2 regions of the Haloimpatiens massiliensis genome follow, and region 2 is predicted to be linked to the other one. Evidence: a T-box and tRNA genes for the amino acid it is inferred to sense, from the RefSeq annotation. Region 2 holds a T-box; the other holds one or more tRNA genes.

Region 1 (8,457 bases), on a different contig from region 2:
ATCTATTCTTTTACTATAGTACTGTACATTTATTTTTTTACAGTATTCTTTAACGTATCTCTCATCGTCATCTGCCTCATTTCCTCTTAAGCAATGATTTATATGTGCTACAACTATTTCTATATGTAGCTTTTCCTTAAGTAAATAAAGCATATGAAGTAAGCACATAGAATCTGGCCCTCCAGATACTCCAACTATTACCTTATCGCCCTTTTTAAACATTTGGTATTCATCGATAGTACTTAACACCTTTTGTAACATTTAAACACTTCCTACAAAATTATATTTTCATAATAAACAATTATAACATAAATAAAGAATGAGAATAAGTTTTTTTAGAACTTATTCCCATTCTATTAAAAAACATATATAAAAACAACCCTTTATGTGTGTTTTAGTATAAATTACCTGTACTTTTATTTAAGCCCCACTGAACTCCAATTTCTAGCATATGATATTTTTAATATAAATCATACACCTTTGACACCATTATAGTCATATCATCCCTAACCTTGCCCTTATTTAATTTCATAGATTGCTCCATAAGTCCTTCAGCAACTTCTCTAGGATTATTACTATTGATTCTTTCTAAATATTTAATTACCCAATCATTTCTACCTACATTTTCACTATTATAATCTACCACACCATCTGTAACCATTACAATCATATCTCCATTATTAAGTTTACATTTTTTCAAATCTGCATCCACCTTATCTAATATTCCAATAGGCAAACTTTTAGACTCTATGGTTTTTACTCTATTAGATTTTTTTATAAAAGTTGAGGCCGCTCCAACTTTTATAAATTCTGCTTCACCAGTATATAAGTTTATATTTCCCAAATCTACAGTAGAGAATTTTTCCTCTTCGTAAAACTTTAATGACATAATAGAATTAACCGCATTAATAGAGGTATTTTCACTAAATCCTGAGTTCATAAAATTTTCAATCATTTCTACTACTGCTGTGCTTTCCTCACTAGCCTCTGGGCCAGATCCCATTCCATCACTTAATAACATTATATAGTTTCCATCATTACCTTTCCCAAAACTATAACTATCTCCATTATATTCTTCTCCATCCTTGCACCTTCTCTTTACATAGGAGGATATATGGTATTTAGGCATCTCTTTAAAGTTTACAGTACATTGTCCTGTGTTATTGTCTATAAAACATCCCTCTTCCTCTATACACATACTTCTTCCAGTAACCTCATCTATCAAAGGCAATATTTCTTTAACACATTTTTGTTTGCTTGTACAACTATCCATAGTCAATTTTACAGCACTGCGCCCGTTTTTGTCTAAGAAGCATGTAACATCACTATATTTTATATTTTCCTTATTTAATATTCTTATAACTTCACGCTCTAAAGTAACATTAAAATGAACCCCGTATGCAAAGTCATCAGTAGCTTCTTTTATAGACTTTGCCATATTACTTATCTGATCTGATAATATCTTTCTTCCTTCCTGTAATCTTACATTTAAAAGCTCACTTATTATATAATTATTTCCTATTTCCTCCGTGTTCTTTAATAAAAATTCTTTGTTTATGCACTTTCTATCAATTTCTTTTGGAATTATCTTTCGCCCTTGTTGATAGTTTTGTATCAGTTCTCCAAAAGCAGAATAAGTATAGTGCAATTCTCTTTTCCAACACATGCCCTTCATACTGCAATTGCTACAAACCCTATCAGCTAAATTTTCTATCAAAGATGCACTTTTATTTTTCATACTCAAGTTTTCATTTTTGGATAAATGAGCCAAAGTATCTGACATATTATTAAGTACTGTTGAAAAACTATTTAATCTTTTTTCAAAAATTTTTTTAACCTTTTCAATATACTCTTCACTAATATACTTTTCCTTTTCTTCTCTATTAACCTCTAAACTCACCCTCTCATAAAAGCTCCTTGGTATTAATAAAAAAATTGTAGCAGCTATTATAGGCTCTATAAGTTTAAATTGCTGAACACTTTTAGAATAAACCGTCACTATAAAAAATGTTATTATAAATGCCAAAGACGTAGCCCATCTACCCATTTCTCTGAAAGCCCCTCCTATTAAGGCACACAAACCATAAATACTAGTATATATGCTTATATCCTTTGCTCCTAATCCTATGACTGCTCCAAGTGCTACCCCTGTAGCAGACCCAATACCACTTCCACTTACATAAGTTAAAATAGATATAAATGTCAATGACAATACATTCCATAAAGATATGTTTCGTATTTTTATTCCATAAGTACCCGCTAATACCAAGGATACAAATATAGCCATAGTTATTAATTCTTCACTGTTATATAGATGTTTTGTATTTAATTCTTTAAAGCATAAAATAGAATGATCAATAATAAAATATAATGGAATGATACACGCCATTTCTAAAAAACAAAACAATAAAGTTGTTCCCATGGGTTTTTTTAATATAAACAGCTGGTACATAATAAATTCTAAGAGTATTATGCTACACGTAACTATAACCTTTTTACTTCTACTAATACTTTTTAAGCAATAAAATATTACAGTTACCAGGGATATAGCTATTAAATATTTTCCTATTCCCTGTAATGAATTATGTATCCAAACATAACCTAAAACACTTCCAGCACAAGGGAACAAGAATACATAATCCTCAAAGTAGCACAACATAGCTATAAGCAATGCAATGCCAAAAGGAGCCATAAAATTCATTATAGTAACTCTGCTCATAAATAAAGCTATAATGAAACTAATTACCCCTTTCAGTATTACATTTAAATTTAAACTTTTTTTGTTTTCTTCCTCCTTCTGCACTCCAGATACTCTTTGGTATGGAAAAACATTAACACCGTATTGCATATTCACCCTCCCCAACCTTAATTAATAAATTAATTATAGCAAAATTGAGTGGTAATAATTGTCAATATATCTGTCTAAAACAAATTTCTTTAAGACAATAAAAAACATAAATTGGTAATTTTCTTCCATTATTTGTAATATGTATTGCTATATTATTATTGCCTCTATACTGGTTTTTAATATAAATTCTTAAGCTATATGTCATTTTAGACGTTACTTTTTTTTTAATAAACAAACTATATAAAAAAGTCGTTATATATACTCTTTTGATATGATTTAGGGAAATTTTTTTGTTAAAAGAATTTAAGAAATGTAAAGTTCTTAGAAACTAAAAAACCTCACAAAAATGTGAGGTTTCTTGGTAGCGGAAATAGGACTTGAACCTACGACACTTCGGGTATGAACCGAATGCTCTAGCCAGCTGAGCTATTCCGCCATGTGGTTGCGGGGACAGGACTTGAACCTGTGACCTTCGGGTTATGAGCCCGACGAGCTACCAGCTGCTCCACCCCGCGACATTTGGTGCTGAAGACCGGAATCGAACCGGTACGGTGTTTTAGCACCGCAGGATTTTAAGTCCTGTGCGTCTGCCAGTTCCGCCACTCCAGCGAGTTTTTGCCTAATCTCAAGGACAGATTTTATTATATAGTATATATGAAGACATGTCAACAACTTTTTAAAATATTTTTAATTTCCATTTTAAAAAACTCAATTTTCCAACCCCAAACATTAGTGCCATTAGCCCATCACCATCAGCACTTGATATTGAAATATATAATTTGACCACTGCACTTTCGAACATAATTTTCAAGTTATACATTAGATAAATAAAGGAAATAAAAATATAATTTTTATTTTATAACTGCGAAAATTGAATTAACTATTGATCCCTATTAATTTATGCAGTATTAAAAAGCATCAACCATATTAATAAATATGACTATGCTATAAATAAAGGGCTATTAAAGTCTTTATTTATACTTTAATAAGCCCTTAGTATTCTTTTAAATACTACATACCAGAACCTCTTTTATTGCGGCCACCATTCTTCATATTTTGGTGCTTCTTTATGTCTTGGAATTTTTCCTCACTTTCCTTTAGAAACTTTGAGATTCTATCTTCAAAGTTTACAACTTCATTCTTAGCTTTTTCCTTTTGCCAGTCAATTTCTACTGGCCTAACAGTTTTTTTAACTGGATTAGCCTGCTTTATTGATAGGCTCATTCTTCCATTATCATCTATGGAAAGAACTTTAACTTTAACTTTTTCTTTTTCTTTTAGATGTTTACTTACATCTTTTACATATGATTCTGAAACCTCAGAAATATGTACTAGTCCTGTTTTGCCCTCCACTTCTACAAACGCACCAAAATTAGTAATATTTACCACTGTACCTTCTGTAATACTTCCTACTTTTAAGGTCATGTTAAAAAGACTCCTCCTTAATAAAATAATGTTCTATAGAAAATAATTTTGAAAACTAATTTAAACTACTTTGAACTTTCCTTAGATGAATTGTTGATTACAGGAGTCTCTCCTTTTTTAATAAAGTTTAATTTTTCACGTGCTATCTTTTCTATATAGCCATCACTTTTAGACATTTGAACTTGATCCTGTAATTCATTATTTTTTTTCTTAACTGCACTTAATTCCTGTTTCTTTTGATTCTTTTCTTCTTTAACTCTTCCTATTGTCACTTGTTGATTTACAAAAATACCAATCATGTAAACCACTAATATAGCCAGTATTATTTTTTTAAAACTAATCTTTTTTTTCATAACACATATCCTCTTCTTTTTAATAATATAGACTATATATATATTTTAAGTTGCTTTTACTTTTTATTCAAGGTATTTTTGTACTTTTTATTTTTTTTCTTTTTTTTTGAAAATGCGTAGGTAAAAACTCCAAATATATAACTAACATTATTTACCGTTATACGCAATATTTTTCCAATACCTCTGTTAGTTTTACTTGTGAATCTCAAAAAATGTTTACTAACTATCTTCAAATAAACAAATAAACCAAAGGCAATATAAATATAACAATAAAATCCCATATATGCATAATTTGTAATAAACAAAAATATAAAAACAATTATAGCAGCAAAAATCCAAAATAGCACATCTTGTATAAATACTATTATCTTATTATTACATCTGCCCCGTATACTTCTATACACATCAAATAAAACCCCTGTTAGCACCCCTGCTAGAATATTATATAAAAGTAATTCTAATTGAGAAATAGTAGATAATATCATATGCGTATTTACTTAAACAGCTTGCTTATAATGCTGTCATTATCCTTTTTCTTTTCTCTATTCATGTAAGTGCAGGAGTCAATAGTTCCAGCTATTACCAGTTCACCATTTTGGACATCTAATTTATTCATTTTTAAGTTATTTCCCTTTACTTTTAACTGTCCTAATTCGGTAGTTAAATCTATTTCTTCTTCGTTAAAACTTATTACTTCTTGGACACCTGTAAGACTTAATCTTTTTCTACTATCCAAATTTAAAATACTTTTATGTTCTTCTATTTTAATCTCTTTTCTTACCTCCATATTAAACCTCCTATAATCCTATAGTATCTATACTTAATATATGATTATAGGCTTATCATTAGTACAATTACTCTATTAATTCATACATTTCCTTAGCTGCTTCCTTTTTAACGTGTTCTGCTATATTAATTATTTTTGCTTTTAATTTACCGTTTGCAAATTCTATTTCTATTATGTCTTCTTCATTTACTTCAGTGCTTGGTTTAGCAACCTTACCGTTAATCCAAACTCGTCCACTTTCACAAGCTTCTTTTGCGATAGTTCTTCTTTTTATTATTCTTGATACTTTAAGGTATTTATCTAATCTCATTTAATTCTCCCCCTCATACATTAATTTATTAGTAATTCAACTTTCGCAGTTGAAAAATAAAAATATAAAATTTAAAATGAAGAATAAAGCTCTTTTAGAAACTAACTATAATTTGAAATTTACATGTAAGTAATAGGTAATAGCTAAGAAGTAAGAGTTAAAGATAAAACTCAAAGAGTTTTTTATAATTAATTTATAAGTAACAGGTAATAAGTAATAGTTATGGTGAAAATTCAGCTTTGCTGAATTTTTTAAAGAAACTCTTACCTTTTACCTATTAGTTCTTACCTTTTCACTCTTACTTCTTACTTTTTACCTCTTACCTACTCTACAAATTCTTATTTTACATTCTAAATTTTAAATTTAAAACCCTTATTAATCTAATGTAGAGCTTGAACTTTATGTGCAAAAGTTGAGTTAGCAAAATAATTATTTGCATACCTTTTATTAAAGAAAAAACCTAGATTTGCATCTAGGTTTTCCTTTATGTAGCCAATATTATCCAGTAATTATTTGTTTACTCTTTCTTTAAATTCTTTTCCTGCTTTAAATACTGGAACAGTTGATGCTGGAATTGTTATTTCCTCTTTAGTTCTTGGATTTCTTCCAACTCTTTCAGCTCTTTCACGAGTTTCAAAAGTTCCAAATCCTATTAATTGAACCTTTTCACCTTTTTCTAATGTTTCTTGTACGCTTTCTATGAATGCCTTTAATGCTGTTTCTGCATCCTTCTTAGTTAATTTACTTTTTTCTGCCATACTAGCGATTAATTCTGCTTTGTTCACCTTTGTTACCTCCTTAAATAATTAGAGTACGCTATTGAATAAGCATATTCTTCATTTTTTTTTAAATTCCTTCTAAATATTAAATTAATTTTTTAATAATTTTGCTTCATTCCAGAAATTGTCCATTTGCTCTAATGTCATTTCTTCTAAAGTTAGCCCATTTTCTATGGCTTTATCCTCTATATACTGGAATCTACTTATAAATTTATATATAGTATAATTTAAAGCATCTTCAGGGTCAATGTCAAGAATTCTAGCTACATTTACACAAGAAAATATTAAATCTCCCAGTTCTTCTTTTATTTTGCCCTTATTTTTGCTTTTATATACATTTTTTACCTCATAAAATTCTTCTAGGACTTTCTCAAAGGCCGGTTCCACAGAATCCCAATCAAATCCCACCTTAGCTGCCTTGTATTGAACCTTATTAGCTCTTATAAGAGCCGGTAGCATCTTTGGTATATGATTTAATGAATCTGTATAGCTATTTAAACCTTGCTCTCTTTTCTTTATCTTATCCCAGTTATCTAGTACTTGACTTGAATTATCTACTTTTATGTCACCAAATATATGCGGATGTCTGTTTATCATCTTATCGCATATACATTTTATAACATCATTTATATTAAAATATCCCTCTTCTTCTCCAAGCTTTGAATGAAATACAACTTGAAGTAACACATCTCCTAGCTCTTCAATTAAATTATCATCATTTTGTTCATCTATTGCCTCTATTACTTCATAACACTCTTCTATTAAGCAACTTTTTAAAGTTTCATGAGTTTGTTCTTTGTCCCATGGACATCCATCTTCTCCTCTTAGTATATCCATTATTTCTTTTAAATCATAAAAATCTTTTGTATTTTCCAAATCTTTAGGAACGTATATAGAAGTTAGATAATCTATATCTTCCTGCCTATCCAGTTCATATAATTTTATTTTTCTTATACTCTCTAGTCCCTTTACTCCTGCAGCCCTAACAAAATATATGTCTGTTTCATCATGATAATATTCTAATAAAGCTAGTTTAACTTCTGAAGCTATAAACTTATTATATACTTGAGTTATTATAAGTCCAACCCTTTTATCTAATATTTGTTTTTTTATATCAAAAGCATCGATTATTTTAACTCCTTCTATAGGGTCTATCTTAAGACTTTCCATTAAGGCATCTACAAAACTTACTGCTGGCAAAATCTCACTGTCTATTCCTTTAGCTTCACAAATTTTATTTAATATATTCACAGATTTTTCTGCTACCAAAGGGTGACCCGGCACAGCATAAACTATATCTTCATTGTGCTGTACACTTTTGTTAATCAAATCCTCTGCAATAGAATTATAAACTTCATCAAAATTCTTATATTTTTCATATAATTCATCATAGGTTTTAAAACTTACACCCTGTTTTTTTATATATTCTACTGTAGGATGTTTTGCAGTTCTCAAATATACGTATTTTGATTTTTTTAATAGTTCTATAACTCCTATGGTCAATGCATCTGGGGACCCAGGTCCTAGTCCTACTATTTTAATCATAAGCTTCCCCTCTTTATTACTATTTTCTTATGAATCTCTTTTTTACATTATTATAACTAAATATGCCCAATACACATATTAATATGCCATAAACTACTATACCAGCTAATATTGATAAAAGGCAAGAAATATTTATGCTCATTGTATAATTATATACGTACTTATAAATAAATACAACAAAAAATGTCATTATTACTGATGCATATAAAGGTTTTATCATTACTTGATAATAATTAACAGATACTTTCAAATGTTTTTTAAGCACTTTCATGTTTAACATAGATGCCACAATATATCCTAAAATAGTTCCTATAACTGCTCCATATACGTTTATAGAGGGTATTGAAACTAAATAAAAAGTTACTAATGATTTTATTATGCATCCTATAAACAAATTTATTACTGGTTTT
Region 2 (8,457 bases):
TATAAGTGCTATATTGAGAGGGTTAGGAGATTCTAAGACCCCATTATATTTTTTAATAATTTCTTCAATAATAAATATAGTATTAGACTTACTTTTTGTATTAAAATTTAATATGGGAGTTGCAGGAGTTGCATGGGCAACTGTAATAGCACAAGGTATATCTTTTTTAATAGGAATTTACTATTTAAATAAAACCCATGAGGTGCTAAAGTTTAATATTAAAAGTATGAGGTTCAATAAGGAGATATTTAGACAAAGTTTAAAGATAGGACTTCCCACTGGAATACAACAAATGCTATTTTCATTGGGAATAATGGCACTTCAATCTTTAGTAAATGGTTTTGGTTCAGAAACAGTAGCTGCATATACGGCTGCAGGAAGAATTGATACGTTTGCGTCTATGCCCATAATGAATTTTGGAACAGCTATATCTACATTTGTGGGACAAAATCTAGGTGCCGGCAAGGAAGAGAGAGCTATTAATGGGTTCAAGGCTACCGTTAAGATGACAGTAATTGCTTCACTAATTGCCAGTATACTTATATTCATTTTTGGAAAGTGGCTTATAGTGTTATTTAGTAATGATTCTAAGGTTATTGAAATAGGATTTGATTATTTGAAAATAGTTTGTTCATTTTATACTGTAGTGGGAGTTATGTGTATTATAAACGGAGTTTTAAGGGGAGCAGGAGATACAATTCCAACTATGATAATATCTATCTTTACATTGTGGTTTGTAAGAGTACTTTTGGCATACATATTATCCAATAAAATGCAATCACCAAATGGAATTTGGTGGGCAATTCCTATATCTTGGACTGTAGGATTAATATTGACTCTTATATATTATAAAACAGGCAAGTGGAAGAATAAAGTAGTTACGAAGGGAAGGAGTTTTAATGGAAATTAGAGAAATATCAAAAGAATTTGTGAGTTTTATCATAAAACTAAAAAAATTTGCAAGGGTAGAGTTAGATAAAAGTCAAAAAAAGAATTGTGACAATCCTATGATTACTATGCAACAATTTAGAACTATGATAGTTTTAAAAAATGCACAGAAATGTGCTTTAAAAGATTTAAGCGCAAAAACTCATGTATCTACTTCAAGTTTATGTATAATGCTTAATAAGTTGTGTAATGATGAGTTAGCTTATAGAGAAATAGACCCTAATGATAGAAGAAATACTTTTTATAGTTTAACATCAAAAGGAATTGAAGTTTTAAATAATGAATTAGAAAATAAACTTTCAGGCTTGGATAAAATTATTAATAAATTAAATAAGGAAAAAAGGGAAATACTATATAAGTGTATAATAGAAATAGAAGATATAGTAGATGAATTAAGCAATAAGTAATTTTATATTTTAAGGTTTGGAAGGAGAGAATAGTCTGGATATAAAGAAGTTTTATAAGAAGAAGACAAACTATTTAAGTAAAATATACGAAGTTAATCCTAATACAGGTAATTATATTATAGAGATTTCTTTAGATAAATATACAGATATTTTTAACGATTGGGATCATGCATCTTTTAAAAAAAGAGATATAGATCCAGAGTTAGTGTTTTTTTTGGAGAGTTGTTCTGAAGATATCCCTTTAAAGTATGATATAGATATATGTTTTTATCTCCCAAAGGAGATACAAGATAAAAATAGAGAGAGGATAATAGTATCTGGATTAAAAACTTACTATTCTTTTTATTATCATACAGAAAGAAGGGTTTTAAAAGAGTCCTATAAGAAATACTTAGGATACATAATAGTTGCTTTTATATTTTTAGCTCTTTCATATATTATGGCTAATTTTGCTAAAAATGAAATTGTTTATGTCACCTTATCTCAAGGCGTTAATATTGGTGGATGGGTTTTTCTTTGGGAAGCTATATCTTTTGTATTTTTTAAAAGAAGAAAAATAGTTTATGATATAAAGACTTATGAAAGGTTAGCAGGGGCAAGTATATATTTTAAATATGATAATGTAAAACAATAAAACAAAATTGAAAATTTAAAGTGAAGTACAAAATCCTGGGAGTTTTTAATAAAATAAATTGAACAAATTCTATATTTTACATTTTAAATTCATTATTAAAATAGTAATGCAAATTACCAATTGCAGAAATTAGATAATATAGTATTGACATAATAATTAGTATATTATATCATTAACTTAAATTCAAATTTTAATATGCTTATGTAGACAATTGAGCTATAGGGTGAATTTGGACTGTTAATTATATTTATTTAAATGTTATGATGGGAAGAGTAGTAAGTGGAGGTATTTAAAGAGAACTGGATTAGGTGAAAGCCAGCAATATAGAAACTTATGAACATGGCCCCTGAACAGACTGCTTGAATTTTTAGTAGGGCAGTACGGAAGCAGACGTTATACTGCAGGATGATGATAGTCATCTGTTTGAGGTCACTTTTATAAAATTAGTGATAAATTAGAGTGGTACCGCGTATATTTACGCCTCTATGTGGAGATAAAAATTCATATAGAGGCGTTTTTAATTGTGTATTTTTAATATGTATATTTAAAAACCATAATATAATTAAGGGAGGTAGAAAAATGGAAAATAAGAAGACTTTTTATATAACTACGCCAATTTATTATCCATCAGCAAAATTACACATAGGAAACACATATACAACTGTCGCTGCAGATGCAGTGGCTAGATTTAAAAGGCTTACTGGATATGATGTAATGTTTTTGACAGGTTCTGATGAGCATGGACAAAAAATTCAAAGAATAGCAGAAGAAAAAGGAGTTAAACCTAAAGCTTATGTAGATGAAATAGTAGAAACTATAAAGCATCTTTGGAACATAATGAATATAAGCTATGATGAGTATATAAGAACTACTGATGACTATCATATTGAAACAGTTAAGAAAATATTCAATAAGCTTTATGAAAAAGGAGATATATATAAGGATAGTTATGAGGGATGGTATTGTACTCCATGTGAATCTTTTTGGACAGAAACTCAACTTGTAGATGGAAAGTGCCCAGATTGTGGAAGACCAGTAGAAAAGGCTAAGGAAGAAGCATATTTCTTTAAAATGTCTAAATATGCAGATAGACTTATAGAATATATAGAAACACATCCTCACTTTATACAACCAGAGTCAAGAAAAAATGAAATGTTAAATAACTTTTTAAGGCCAGGACTTCAAGACCTTTGTGTATCAAGAACTTCATTTAACTGGGGGATACCTGTGGAATTTGATAAAGGACATGTGGTGTATGTTTGGATAGATGCGCTTTCAAATTATATATCTATTCTTGGATACCAAAATTCTAGGGAAGATTTAATGGAAAAATATTGGCCTGCAGATGTGCATCTTGTTGGAAAGGATATTATAAGGTTCCATACAATTTATTGGCCAATTATGTTAATGGCTTTAGATTTACCACTACCTAAGCAAGTATTTGGACATGGATGGCTTTTGGTTGATGGAGGAAAGATGTCCAAATCAAAAGGAAATGTAGTGGACCCAGAAATCCTTGTAAATGAATTTGGAACAGATGCAGTTAGATATTATCTACTTCATGAAATACCATTTGGATCTGATGGAATATTTACAAATGAAAAATTCATAAATAAGACTAATTCAGATTTAGCTAATGATCTTGGAAATTTAGTTTCAAGAACTGTAGCTATGATTCAGAAGTATTTTAATTCAGTAATGCCTGCACCAACAGCTAAAGAGGATATAGACAATGAAATAATCTCTTTAGCATTAGCTACTCCAAAGAAAGTAGAAGAATCTATTGATAGTTATAAAATACCAGAAGCATTAGATCACATTTGGGATCTTATAAAGAGAGCAAATAAATATATAGATGAAACAATGCCTTGGGTACTTGCTAAAGAAGAGGATAAAAAAGAAAGATTGGGAACAGTACTTTATAATCTTTCAGAAACCATAAGATTTGTATCGGTACTTGTATCCTCTTTCTTACCAGAAACTAGTGAAAAAATAAATGAAAAGTTAAATGTTGAACTTACTTCTTGGGATACACTAGCATCTTTTGATGGAACTAAAGCCGGAACAAAGGTAGACAAGGGACAAAACTTATTCCCAAGAATTGATGTGGAAAAGAAATTAGAAGAGTTAGAAAAAATAAGACAAGAGCAACTTGAAAAGGCAGAGGAAAAGAAAGTTCAACCTATGCAGCCATTAAAGCCAGAAATAACTATAGATGACTTCGATAAGATTGATTTAAGAGTTGTTAAGGTTTTAGAGTGTGAGCCAGTTAAAAAAGCTAACAAACTTTTAAAATTAAAAGTTGATTTAGATGGAGAAGAAAGACAGGTAGTATCTGGCATAGCTAAATACTATAAACCAGAAGATTTAGTAGGAAAATATGTAGTATTAGTTGCTAACTTAAAACCTGTTAAATTAAGAGGAGAACTTTCACAAGGAATGATACTTGCAGCATCTACTGATGACGACAGCAAATTATCTACTGTAAGTATTCCTGGTGAACTACCAACTGGAAGCCAAGTAAGATAGGAATTAGTGGGCTAGTGTGTCACAGGGCTAGTGTGCTAGTTAAGGAGGATTTTCTATGGAAAATCTACATTAATTGATATTTTATTCTTTATGTTTGAGGGAGGCAAGGAGAGAGTTAAGGTTTTAGGGGGCTAGAGTGCTAGAAGTTAGTGAGCTAGTTGGCCAGTGTGTCAGTGTTTTAGTTATTTGGAGAAATTAACTTCGTTTGTAGAATTATTGAAAGACTTAAATAAAATAAAAATGAGAACCGTAAATTTGTGATATACGCAAATTGCGGTTCTTTCTATAATGTTTTTTATTTTTTTCAATGAAATAAATAAAAAATATCATCTTACTAACATACAAATGTTTTGCCGTTGATTAAGTTAATAATTGATTACTACTTTTCTATTGTCGTTTAATCAAATTATAAATAGAATCAACAGCGTATTTAATTTCTTTAAGTGTGTTAAAATGATTAAAGCTGAAACGTACAGTACCTCTTGGAAAAGTGCCAAGAGTTTTGTGTGCAGATGGAGCGCAGTGAAGACCGCATCTAGTCATAATATGAAAATCACTGTTTAAAAGGTGAGAAACTTCTCCATTATCTAAATTAGTAAAGTCTAAAGAGACTACAGCAGTTCTTCCTTCTATATTCTCCTTACCTACTAAGTTTATTCCTTTTATATTTTTAATTTCATTTATAAATTTTTCTGTGAGAGCTAGCTCTTTTTCCCTTATGGAGTTTAAACCTACATTATTTATATATTTAAGTGCTGCATTTAAACCGAAAATTCCAGGTAGGTTCATGGTACCACTTTCGAATTTGTCTGGCATGTAATTTGGTTGAGATTCAGATTCTGACAGGCTTCCAGTGCCGCCTTCTACAAGTGGGTTAGTTAAGGAATTAAGCTTATCATTTATTAAAAAACCACCTATCCCTTGAGGACCCATAAGTCCCTTATGCCCAGTAAAAGCTATGGCATCAGCATTCAGCTTTTTAAAATCTAAATCTAAGAATCCTGCAGTTTGAGCAGAGTCTATAATAAAAAATAAATTATGTTTTTTGCAAAGGCTACCTACTATTTCTAAAGGAAGAATAGTACCGCAAACGTTAGAAGCATGAGTCATTATTACAGCTTTAGTATTAGGTTTGATTAAATTCTCTATTTCATCTAATTTTAAAAATCCATCATTATTGCAGGGAACCCTAGAAAAACTAACACCTAATTTAGAAAGAGAAGTGATAGGTCGCATTACAGCATTGTGTTCCATAGAAGAAACTATTATGTGATCACCAGGTTTAATAAATCCTTTTATTAATACATTTAAACTTTCAGTTACATTTTTAGTAAATATAACGTTTTCTTCTATGGAAAAATTAAATAATTCACATAGAAGCTCTCTTGTTTCAAATAGAGTATTTTCTGCAGCATAAGCAGAGGAATAAGCACCTCTATTTACATTGCATCCTATATTTAATGTGTAGTTATATATGCTGTCGGCTACTTGCTTTGGCTTAGGAAATGAAGTGGCAGCATTATCTAAGTATAAATTATCCATTTAAAACCCTCCTAATAAATATTTTATGGCTATTTATGTGAACTTAAGATATTACAATATGCTGATTATGTAATTATAAAATTTATCAGTTAACACTAAAGAAAAAATAAGTATATATTAAGTGTAACATAAAGCAATGTTTTTAATAATTATACAAATATAATTTTATATTAATTCTAGTACATAATTCTATATGAAATAGTAATAGATATCTTTATTACTATAGATATAAACTATTTAACTTATGTTTGTATAATTGTTACAATCAAGATGGCAATAATTATGTGATTAATATGATATTTTAAAAAATTGAAGGAGGGATAACATGTCAGGTAAAAAAGGCATAATATTTGCTGGAGCAGTAGTGGGAATACTTTCAGCAATATTAGTAAAGTTCGGAAATCCTGGTAACATGGGAGTGTGTATAGCTTGTTTCATAAGAGACATAGCAGGGGCTGTAGGACTACACAGAGCGCCAGTAGTACAGTATATAAGGCCAGAAGTTATAGGTATCGTACTAGGAGCTTTTTTAATGGCTATTGGAAGCAAGGAATTCAGCGCTAGAGGTGGATCTTCTCCATTTATAAGATTTATCTTAGGATTTGTAGTAATGGTAGGAGCTTTAATGTTCTTAGGCTGTCCGTTAAGAATGGTATTAAGACTTGCTGGAGGAGATTTAAATGCTTTATTGGGAATAGCAGGATTTGCAGTTGGTATAGCAGTTGGTATATTCTTCTTAAATAAAGGATTTACTTTAAAAAGAAATTATAAATTATCAAATTTTGAGGGATACTTATTTCCAGTGGTAAATGTTATATTAATAGCTTTACTATTTGCAGCACCAGCTTTTATATTTTTTAGTAAAGAAGGTCCAGGTTCAAAGCATGCACCAATATGGTTAGCTTTAGGAGCTGGATTAATAGTAGGAATTGTAGCTCAGAAAACAAGACTTTGTATGGTTGGCGGTATAAGAGATTTAATAATGTTTAAGGATAGCTATTTATTAACAGGATTCTTATCTATATTTGTATTTACTTTAATAGGAAACTTAATGTTTGGACAAGTTAAAATTGGATTTTTAAAACAGCCAATAGCACATAATGATGCTTTATGGAATTTTTTAGGAATGGTATTAGCCGGATGGGGCTCAGTACTTTTAGGAGGATGTCCTTTAAGACAATTAATTTTATCTGCTGAAGGAAATATAGATTCTGTAATGGCAGTATTGGGAATGTTAGTAGGAGCAGCTTTCTGCCATAACTTCTCATTAGCTTCCAGTGGAAAGGGTCCTACTCCAAATGGTAAAGTTGCAGTAATTATAGGATTTATAGTAGTTCTTACAGTGTCTTATTTCAATATGGAAAAATCCATGAATTTTAAGGCAAAAGGAGATGTGAGTGTAAATGCAGATTGATGCTAGAGGAATGTCATGTCCACAACCAGTTTTAATGGCTAAAAAAGGAATAGAACAAAGTCCTAAAGGAATAGAAATAATTGTGGATAATAATACAGCCAAGGGAAATGTTCAAAGATTCTTAAAAAATGCTGGATATAACGTTGACGTAAAAGAAAAAGAAGAGGATTTTGTAATTACAGCGAGGAAATAATTTATGGAATATATTGCGGTATTTTTTACTCATTCAGGAGCAGTAAAATACAATAGATTTTTAGTTAAAAATGAAATACCAAGTGAGATGATGCCTGTGCCAAGGAAATTAAGTTCTAATTGTGGGATAGGTGTAAAATTCAGTTATGAAGGGGATATAAGTTCTATAATAAGTGAAGAAATTGAAAAGATATTTTTAATGAAAGATAACACTCATAAAGAAATATATTCCTGTGAATAACTTCAATATAAGGCACATTCAAATAAATAACAAGTCAGTATGCTAGTCTATTTTGCGTCATACTGCGTCAGCAGAACCCAACGATAGTTCTACTAGCGGTGGAACCTGTTTCCTTGTCTGACACAAAATATACCAGCATCTTTGACTTGTTATTTATTTTCATGTACCTAATATTTAATTGAAATAAAAAATTAAATTTTGCTTTTCACTTTATAAAAATAAATATTAGATTAAGGATAAGTTAAATATAAACTTATCCTTAATTTATTTTATCTTAATTTATCCATAATACTGTATAAAAAAACTAGAAAGTTTTCTTTATGTTTAATTTGTAGTATTATCTGCAATTGATAATTTTTGTTACTACTTGAATATAAAATTTTAAATTTTTATTATATAGTTGTTTAGGGATTAAAGTATTATTAATTAGGCATTTACTAAAATCATTAAATGTACTAAAATTATTTGTTGTAGTGAAAACTTAAAAACATATATAATAAAAAACATGAGAAATATACAGAAGTAAAGGGGAGAAATTAAAATTATGAAA

The links. A T-box is a leader RNA that pairs with one kind of tRNA and senses whether it is charged. The one in region 2 lies ahead of metG (methionine--tRNA ligase), so its partner is inferred to be a tRNA-Met.
Region 1: it encodes a tRNA-Met, which carries the amino acid that the T-box ahead of metG (methionine--tRNA ligase) is inferred to sense. The anticodon was not compared.

Annotation. Positions count from the first base shown of each region.
Region 1 covers NZ_LT854637.1:326,578-335,034, reverse strand. Annotated here, with positions in the region: gene tilS (tRNA lysidine(34) synthetase TilS) at 1-261, opposite strand, end outside; gene spoIIE (stage II sporulation protein E) at 461-2,848, opposite strand; tRNA gene C1715_RS04675 (tRNA-Met) at 3,208-3,284, opposite strand; tRNA gene C1715_RS04670 (tRNA-Met) at 3,288-3,363, opposite strand; tRNA gene C1715_RS04665 (tRNA-Leu) at 3,369-3,457, opposite strand; gene C1715_RS04660 (S1 domain-containing RNA-binding protein) at 3,860-4,273, opposite strand; gene C1715_RS04655 (FtsB family cell division protein) at 4,339-4,626, opposite strand; gene yabQ (spore cortex biosynthesis protein YabQ) at 4,683-5,111, opposite strand; gene yabP (sporulation protein YabP) at 5,120-5,413, opposite strand; gene C1715_RS04640 (RNA-binding S4 domain-containing protein) at 5,481-5,723, opposite strand; gene C1715_RS04635 (HU family DNA-binding protein) at 6,233-6,508, opposite strand; gene yabN (bifunctional methyltransferase/pyrophosphohydrolase YabN) at 6,593-8,047, opposite strand; gene C1715_RS04625 (putative polysaccharide biosynthesis protein) at 8,067-8,457, opposite strand, start outside.
Region 2 covers NZ_LT854640.1:1,995,975-2,004,431, reverse strand. Annotated here, with positions in the region: gene C1715_RS17610 (MATE family efflux transporter) at 1-910, shown strand, start outside; gene C1715_RS17605 (MarR family winged helix-turn-helix transcriptional regulator) at 900-1,355, shown strand; gene C1715_RS17600 (hypothetical protein) at 1,372-1,989, shown strand; T-box leader at 2,241-2,477, shown strand; gene metG (methionine--tRNA ligase) at 2,569-4,518, shown strand; gene C1715_RS17590 (aminotransferase class V-fold PLP-dependent enzyme) at 4,906-6,060, opposite strand; gene yedE (YedE family putative selenium transporter) at 6,386-7,474, shown strand; gene C1715_RS17580 (sulfurtransferase TusA family protein) at 7,464-7,667, shown strand; gene C1715_RS17575 (putative Se/S carrier protein) at 7,671-7,907, shown strand; gene C1715_RS17570 (DUF445 family protein) at 8,452-8,457, shown strand, end outside.